One region of the Vogesella indigofera genome, then DNA from elsewhere that is predicted to be linked to it. Evidence: predicted binding sites of a transcription regulator. Region 1 holds the regulator's gene; the other holds the start of a gene.
What was found. Region 1 encodes FNR, which switches genes on or off when oxygen is low (the NO sensors DNR and NnrR bind a similar motif). Its sites were predicted from a motif close to TTGATNNNNATCAA; they were not measured.

Region 1 (4,209 bases):
ACCGGCGTGATCGGGGGCATGTTGGCCGCAACCTTCATCGCGGCACTGTTCATCCCCCTGTTTTTCAAACTGATTATGCAGTGGAGTCAGCGCAAGCCGGCGCCACAAGGAGAACAGCATGATGCTTAAGCAAGCGCTGTTGCCAATCATGGTCGCCGCCGCGCTGTCGGCGTGCGCGGTCGGCCCCGACTACCAGCGTCCGCAGCTGGAAATGCCGCAGGCTGCGGCCAACGTGGCGCCGGTTGCCAGCGACTGGTGGCGCAGTTTCGAGGATCCGGTGCTGGACGCGATGATAGACGAATCGCTGCGCTACAACCGTGATCTGGTGCAGGCCGCGGGGCGGGTGGAAGAAGCCGCCGCCGCCGCTGGTGTGGCGCGTGCCGGCCTGCTGCCGCAGGTCAGCGCCAGCGCCGGCAGCGGCCGCAGCCAGATCTCGGCCTACAGCAGTGGCGGCGGGGCGCTGCTCGACAGCCGCCAGGCCGGGCTGACCGCCAGCTGGGAGCTGGACCTGTGGGGCAAGCTGCGCCGTGAACGCGAAGCGGCGCTGGCCGACGTCAGCGCCAGCGAGCGCTCGCTGGCCGCGTTGCGGCTGTCGCTGGGCAGCCAGGTGGCCAAGAGCTACTTCCAGCTCGCCAGCTACGATGCCCAGCTCGCCAGCGCCCGTGCCACGCTGCAAAGCCGCGAGCAATCGCTGCAGCTGCGCCAGAAACGCTTCAACGGCGGCATGACCTCCGAACTGGAGCTGCGCCAGGCCGAGGCCGAGGCCGCCAGTGCGCGTGCCACCGTGCCGCAGCTGGCACAGGCGGTGACGCAGACCGAACACGCGCTGGCAGTGCTGCTGGGCCGTTCGCCGCGTGACATTGCGGCCAACCTTGGCCGCGGCAAGGCCTTGTCGGCGCTGGCCGAGCCGGAGCAGATCCCGTCAGGTCTGCCGTCCGACCTGCTGCTGCGCCGTGCCGACGTGGCGGCGGCGGAAGCCAGCCTGATCGCGGCCAACGCCCGCATCGGCGTCGCCCGCGCCGCCTACTTCCCGAGCATCAGCCTGTCGGCAGGCATCGGCAGCGCCAGCACCGCGCTGGTCGACCTGTTCAGCGGCCCGGCGCAGACCTGGAACTTTGCGGCCAACCTGACCGCGCCGATCTTCAACGCCGGCCGTATCGCCGCCGGTGTCGATGCCGCCAACGCGCGCCAGAAGCAGGCGCTGGCGGTGTACGAGAAGACGGTGCAGCAGGCGTTTGCCGATACCCTGGACGCGATGTCGGCGGTCAGCACCACGCGTGCCACCGAACAGGCGCAGCTACAGCAACTGGCGGCACTGCGCGAGGCGCTGCGCCTGGCGCGGCTGCGCTACGACAACGGCTACTCCAGCTATCTGGACGTGCTCGATGCCGAGCGCGGCGTGTTCCAGGTGGAGCAGGCACTGTCCAGCGCCCGCCTGGCGCGGCTGTCGGCGGTGGTGTCGCTGTACGCGGCACTGGGTGGAGGCTGGCAGGCCGGCTGACCCCGCAACGCACGATGCAAAAAGCCCGGATCGACTGATCCGGGCTTTTTTTTTGCAGCGCGCCGGCGGGCGGCGCGATGGTATGTATGGGCTTAGCCGGCGCTGTTGGCCTGCGAGCAGCCGGCCACCAGGGCCTTCAGCTCTTCCGGCCGCACCAGCTGGATGTGCTTGTGATCGACCAGGATCCAGCCCTGCTGCTGGAATTTTGACAGCGTGCGGCTGACGGTTTCCAGTTTCAGGCCGAGGAAGCTGCCGATTTCCTCGCGGCTCATGCGCAGGATGAAATCGTTGGCGGCAAAGCCGCGGCTGGCCAAGCGCTGCGACAGGTTGAGCAGGAAGGCGGCGAGGCGTTCTTCCGCCTTCATGTTGCCCAGCAGCAGCATCACCGACTGGTCGCGCACGATCTCGCGGCTCATCAGGCGGAAGAAGTGGTGTTGCAGGCTGGGGATGTCGCGTCCCAGGCTTTCCATGCGGCTGAATGGCAGCTCGCACACCTCGCTGTCCTCCAGCGCGATGGCGTCGCAACCGTGGGTGTTGGAGGAAATGCCGTCCAGCCCCATCAGTTCGCCGGACATGTGGAAACCGGTGACCTGTTCGCGGCCGTCCTGGCTGGAAACGCAGGTCTTGAAATAACCGGTGCGCACCGCGTATAAAGAACGGAAGCCTTCTCCGCTGCGGAACAGGTACTCACCGCGCTTGAAACGGCGGCTCTGACGGATAACGGCATCCAGCTGGGCCATCTCGTCACGGTTCAGCCCCACCGGCAGGCACAATTCACGCAGGCTGCAGTTGGAACAAGTGACTTTCAGCGAATGCAGGGGGGAGGACAGATCGTTCATACCGAGAGTCGATTTCCAGGGACAGATGAGCTTGCTTGATGAGCGTCAATGCAGATCAAGGCGTAATTGCGCAAATTTACCAGTCCCCCACCAGATTTCCAATCAAAATATATGATGACTGCTCATTCTGCATTTATCCCGACCCAATGTGTTTTCGACCGGACCCTGATCGAAACACTGGAAGGGTCCGGTCCGCGTTACACCTCCTATCCGACTGCCGATCGTTTTCACGCCGGTTTTGGGGTGAGTGATTATGAGCATTGCCTGGCGCAGCGCACCATTGGGGCAAACCATCGCGGCATTTCGCTGTACGTGCACATCCCGTTCTGCAACACCATCTGCTACTACTGCGGCTGCAACAAGATCATCACCAAGGACAAGAGCCGCGCCGACGCCTACCTCGACTACCTGGAAAAGGAAATCGCGTTGGTGGCGGAAAAACTCGGCTGTCGCGAGAAGGTGATCCAGCTGCATTTCGGCGGCGGCACGCCGACCTTCCTGTCCGATGCACAGCTGGACCGGGTGATGGGCGTCATCAACCGCTACTTCGAACTGCTGCCGGAAGGCGAGTTCTCCATTGAGATCGACCCGCGCAAGGTTGGCCGCGACACGGTGCTGCATCTGGGTCGGCTCGGTTTCAACCGCATGAGCGTCGGCATCCAGGATTTCGATCCGGCGGTGCAGCAGGCGGTGAACCGCATCCAGAGCGAGGAAGAAACCCGGCTGGTGATCGACGCCGCGCGCGAGGCCGGCTTCAAGTCGGTGAGCGTGGACCTGATCTACGGCCTGCCGCTGCAGACCGCGCACTCGCTGGAAAGCACCGTCAACAAGGTGATCGCGATGGCGCCGGACCGCATCGCGCTGTACAACTACGCGCACCTGCCGACCGTATTCAAGCCGCAGCGCCGCATCAACGAGGCCGACCTGCCGTCCAGCGCCACCAAGCTCGACATCCTGCAGAACTCGGTGCAGCAGCTGAGCGACGCCGGCTATGTGTTCATCGGCATGGACCACTTCGCCAAGCCCGGTGACGAGCTGACCCGCGCGCTGGAACAGGGCCGCCTGCAGCGCAACTTCCAGGGCTATTCCACCCACGCCGACTGCGACATGATCGGCTTTGGCGTGTCATCGATCGGCAAGGTCGGCCCCTGTTACAGCCAGAATGAAAAGGACATCGACGCCTACTACGCGGCGCTGGACGCCGGCCACCTGCCGGTGATGCGCGGCATGACGCTGACCCAGGACGACATCCTGCGCCGCAGCGTGATCCAGGCGCTGATGTGCCGCTTCTCGCTGTCGGTGGAGGCGATCGAGCAGACCTTCGCCATCAATTTCGCCGAGTACTTCGCCGACGAGCTGCCGAAGATCCGCGAATTCCAGCAGATGGGCCTGCTGCATTTCGACGGCGACTTCCTGATGGTGGAGCCGAAGGGCCGCTTCCTGATCCGCAATATCGCGATGGTGTTCGACCGCCATCTGCGCGAACGCGACACGCACGCGCGCTATTCGAAAACCATCTGACCCTCGCCGCCCCGGTGGCGTGATGGCAGGCACACAGGTTGGCCACAGCGATGCGGCCAACCTTTTTCTTTATGCCGGCCACGGCGGCGCGTGGGCGAGGGTGGCGGTGCGCTCTGCTACGCAGGGATCAGCTAGCGCTCGCTCCGCCGGCCCGGCGCCATGGCCGGGCGCAAAAAAGCCCGCTTTCGCGGGCTTGCTCGGAACAGGGTTGGCCGCAAGGCTTACCACACGTCCTTGTGGATCTTGGCTTCGATTTCCGGATACTGCTTCACGTCGAACACCGGCTGCTTCACGCCGGCCTTCAGCTGCTGCTGGTAGTCCTTCAGCAGCACGAACACGTACTTGGAC
Region 2 (4,209 bases), on a different contig from region 1:
AGGGTGTCCTGATCGGGGAAGCGGATGTAGTGGAAGAAGCAGCGGCGCAGGAAGGCGTCGGGCAGCTCTTTCTCGTTGTTGGAGGTGATGACGATGATGGGACGCTGGTGGGCCTTGATCTGCTCCTGCGTCTCGTGCACGAAGAACTCCATCTGGTCCAGTTCGCGCAGCAGGTCGTTGGGGAACTCGATGTCGGCCTTGTCGATTTCGTCGATCAGCAGCACCGGTGCCTCGCTGGCCTCGAACGCCTGCCACAGCTTGCCTTTGACGATGTAGTTGCTGATGTGGTGCACGCGCTCGTTGCCGAGCTGCGAGTCGCGCAGGCGCGATACGGCATCGTACTCGTACAGGCCGTGCTGCGCCTTGGTGGTGGATTTGACCGGCCACACGATCAGCTGCTTGCCCAGCGCCTTCGCCAGTTGTTCGGCAAGCATGGTCTTGCCGGTGCCGGGCTCGCCCTTGATCAGTAGCGGACGTTCCAGGGTGATGGCGGCGTTGACCGCGGTCATCAGGTCGGGGGTGGCAATGTACTGCTCGCTGCCGGTGAATTTCTGGTGCATGTGATGGGCTCGTGTTGGATGGTAGTTGCCGAACGAAAGCGGCCACTCAGGGTGGCCGTTGCGGTGCAGCAGTGCCTGCGCTGATTATGGTTCAGCTACAGGGCGCGCCAGGGTGTTACTGGCGGATGAATTCGTTTTCCAGGTCTTCCAGCGACAGCTGCCAGTGCTGCATCATGTGGCGCAGCAGCAGCATTTCCGGGTCGCTGATCGCGCTGTCGGCCTTGCAGATGTCCAGCGCGATGGCGCAGCACAGCAGGCGCTTGCTGCGATCGGTGATCAAGTCCAGCACCTCGTTGACGCGCTGTGGCGACAGCAGATGGATGGTGCCGTCGTTTTCAGCTTCGTCGGAGACGTCGTCGCAGTACTTGGCCAGTACCTCAATGAAGCGCTTGCGCGACAGGCCGATGATTTCATAGACGTTCAGGCTTTCCATGGATTCGATCTCGCGCGCTTCCATTTCGCCATCGGTAATCATGAACATGGCAAGGATGCGGGCAAGGGCTTCCGGACTGTTCGTGGGGTAGTTCTTCATGTCGCGACTCCTTCTTGTTTCAGTCTGAATTGCGCGGCAAAGGCGGCTGGTACAGCGGTTGCTTTCCGCTGCTGGTAGTCAAAGAAGACAATGCCGGTCTTGATATGCAGTATTGCGGCATTGTCGCTCATGCGTCGGGCTTGGTAAATGAAATCGCAGCCGCAGCGGCTAAAGTCGGTGATGCCGAGGCTGAATGCCAGCGTGTCACCATGGAAGGCCTCGTTGCGGTAGATCACCGCCGCGTCGCTCATGATGATGCCGGCACCGTAAACATCCATCTCGGTGCAGTCAAGACTTTGCAGGAACCGCAGCCGGACCTCGTGGGCGAAGCGCAACGCGGCATCGTTGCCCAGATGGCCGCCATAATTGATATCGCTGATGCGGATGTCGAGCCGGCAGTCGAACACCGGGTTGTCGATCTCCGGCAAGGTGAGGCGTGCCATGCGTTAACCTGTTGCGAGGGTTTTTGTCATACTGCACCCGCTGTTAATCTTTATCAATACTTTCCTCGGCGCCGGTAATCTAGTATGAATACAGCAATTCAATCGTGTGTCGAGACGGGAGGTCACCATGTATCAGCGTATTTTTGTGCCGGTTGATGATAGCGAAACATCGGCATTGGCCCTGGCTGAAGCGTGCAAGCTGGCCAAGGAGGTTGGTGCTGCCGTGAAGATGGTGCACGTGGTGGATCTGGCGCAGTTTGGCTGGGGGGGAGCCGAGTTTCTGGATGCCGCGGAGTTGCAGGGTTCGATTCGTGAGGCGGGCGAACAGGTGTTGTCGCAGGCACGGACGCGCGCCGAGGCGCTGGGTGTGGTGCCGGAAACCGCCATCATCGAAAGCTGGGGTGATCGTATCGCCAGTGTCATCATGGACGACGCCAGCAAGTGGGGAGCGGACCTGCTGGTGATGGGCACCCATGGCATTGGCGGCCTGATGCACCTGCTGTTGGGAAGTGTCGCCGAAGGGGTGCTGAAGATCGCCGATGTGCCGGTGCTGCTGGTGCGCAATACCGGAGATTGATCACGTTTGCCGCCTGCAGTGCCGACCTTGTCGTGCTTCAGGCAACGAAAAACGCCCCGGAGAACCGGGGCGTTTTTTTATGGTTGCGTCAGCCGCTTGCTCAGGCTTCGGCAACGGTGCCTTCTGCTTCGCCTTGGGTGTCAAGGCGGGCGCGAACCGCTTTACGCAGGCTCTTGTACAGGTCCGGGTGGGTTTCCTTGAGATATTCAACGATCTCGAAGTCTTCACGACGGACTTTTGCCAGGTCGATCTGCTCGACATGCACCAGACGGAGCAATTCGCGTACCGGCTTTGGCATGTTGCGACCGCTTTCATAGCGCGAACCACCGGACTGGGTCACGCCGATGCGGCTCCAGAATTCCTGTTGGTTCAAGCCAAGCTTGCGGCGGATTTCGCGCGGATTGGGGATTTTATCAAACAATTTCATGGCGTTCCTCGCATATGAGTTCTGTTAATCATGGACGGGGTAGTGTCCGCGTGACTTTTGCAAAAAATAAAACATATGGCCGAGTCTTTGCCCAGCCTTATTTGACTTGCATCAGTATGATAGCAGGATTGCGAGAAAAAGGACAGTGTAATTTATGCGAAACGCCCGTTGCCGATAGTGAGCTATCGGCAACGGGGTAAATTGGGGTGGCGAGCCCGACCCCCGGCACTTGCGCTAAACGGCTGTGGCTGCTTCCTTCCGGACCTGACCAGGTTGACCATCGCACAATGCGGGGAGACCCGCCATTGAGGAAAGACATTTTACAGATAAAGCCTCTCAATGGCAAGGAGAGTTTGCTGGCAGCGCAAGCTTGGGCGCGGGTTTGCCGAACTGCTGCCATTGCAGAATATCAGTTTAGCTACTCGCCAGCTTGTGACTAGGCTGACTGCTGAGGTGGCCGAGCACGATCACCCGCGCCAGCCCGAGGTTGGCTGCCTGCCAGGCGTCGGACTTGGCCAGTGGCGGCTGGCGATGCAGGATCTCCAGCGCCAGCCGCAGGCAACCCACTGCCTGCTGGCAGTCCTGCTGGGCCTGCACCGACAGCAGGTTCTTGCGCTGGCGGCTGCCCTGACGGCGGTCGTAACCGGCGGCGGGGGCGGCATTCTGCCTGCTGGCTTCGCCCTGGCGACGGTAGAGGCGGTAGGGCAGCGGCCAGTCGTCTACCGGCGCCATCTCGCGCCCGGTCAGCTCGCCAATCACCTGCTCCAGTTCCTGCACCAGCGCCGTGGTTTCCTCGGTCACCGCCCGTGACAGGCTGCCGCCGAGCATGACCTTTTCGCGCAGCAGCAGGCTGCGGCGCAGCACGAAGGCCAGCTTGCCTTCCGCCAGTGCCCAGGCATCGGCCTCGTTGCCCAGGCTGGCGCGTTTGTGCAACGCATCCAGCCAGTGCGCCCACGCCAGATACTCCGCCCCCAGTTGCGGTCGGGTGAGGGCGACAGAGGGCGGCGCGCTGGCAAGCGGCGGCGTGGCGTGCGGCCACGACGAGCCGCTGCCAAAGCTGACGAACTGTTTGCGCCGAACCGGCTTCATGCCTGTCTCCGTTGCGGGCTAGATAGTTGATTTATAGGCGCTTTGACGCGGTGCGTTGTTGCGGCTGCTGGCGGCGGCAGGGGCGGGCAGTGCCCACCATGGTGCGCTGTGCGGCCGGTGGAGTGAACAAGGTTGGCCGCAGGCGGGGTGCGGCAGCGTGATGGCTGGCGCGATGTCGGTCTGCGGCGGCGGTTCTCTCGCTCTCCGGCCATGGGTAGTGGGAGGGGCTGCTTGCCGCACGGCAACAGCAGGCTTTGCAGTTTATTTGAAATCGTACACAATCAAAAGATCGATTATGGAGAGCCAGCATGCAGCTTTATCTACCGGTCGCGGCACCGTTGCCGCAGAGCGTGCCGCTGTTCGGTGTCAGCGTGCCGGCCGGTTTTCCGTCGCCGGCCGACGACTACAAGGACAGCCTGCTGGATCTCAACCGTTACCTGATCCGTGACGCGGCGTCCTCGTTCATGGTGCGGGTAAGTGGTGATTCCATGGCTGATGCCGGCATCCATCATGGTGATCTGCTGGTGGTCGATCGCGGCCTGCCGCCGCTGCACGGCCACATCGTACTGGCCGCCATCGAC

Region 2: the regulator FNR is predicted to act here: its motif matches at 1,579-1,592, upstream of PQU89_RS05450 (universal stress protein).

What each region holds. Positions count from the first base shown of each region.
Region 1 covers NZ_JAQQLA010000004.1:222,069-226,277, reverse strand. The annotation lists gene PQU89_RS06785 (efflux RND transporter permease subunit) at 1-129, shown strand, start outside; gene PQU89_RS06780 (efflux transporter outer membrane subunit) at 119-1,501, shown strand; gene fnr (fumarate/nitrate reduction transcriptional regulator Fnr) at 1,594-2,340, opposite strand; gene hemN (oxygen-independent coproporphyrinogen III oxidase) at 2,452-3,861, shown strand; gene PQU89_RS06765 (alanine/glycine:cation symporter family protein) at 4,083-4,209, opposite strand, start outside.
Region 2 covers NZ_JAQQLA010000003.1:742,017-746,225, reverse strand. The annotation lists gene PQU89_RS05465 (AAA family ATPase) at 1-560, opposite strand, end outside; gene PQU89_RS05460 (hypothetical protein) at 676-1,092, opposite strand; gene PQU89_RS05455 (acyl-CoA thioesterase) at 1,089-1,535, opposite strand; gene PQU89_RS05450 (universal stress protein) at 1,663-2,112, shown strand; gene PQU89_RS05445 (helix-turn-helix domain-containing protein) at 2,213-2,539, opposite strand; RNA gene ffs (signal recognition particle sRNA small type) at 2,745-2,843, opposite strand; gene PQU89_RS05435 (hypothetical protein) at 2,954-3,628, opposite strand; gene PQU89_RS05430 (LexA family protein) at 3,937-4,209, shown strand, end outside.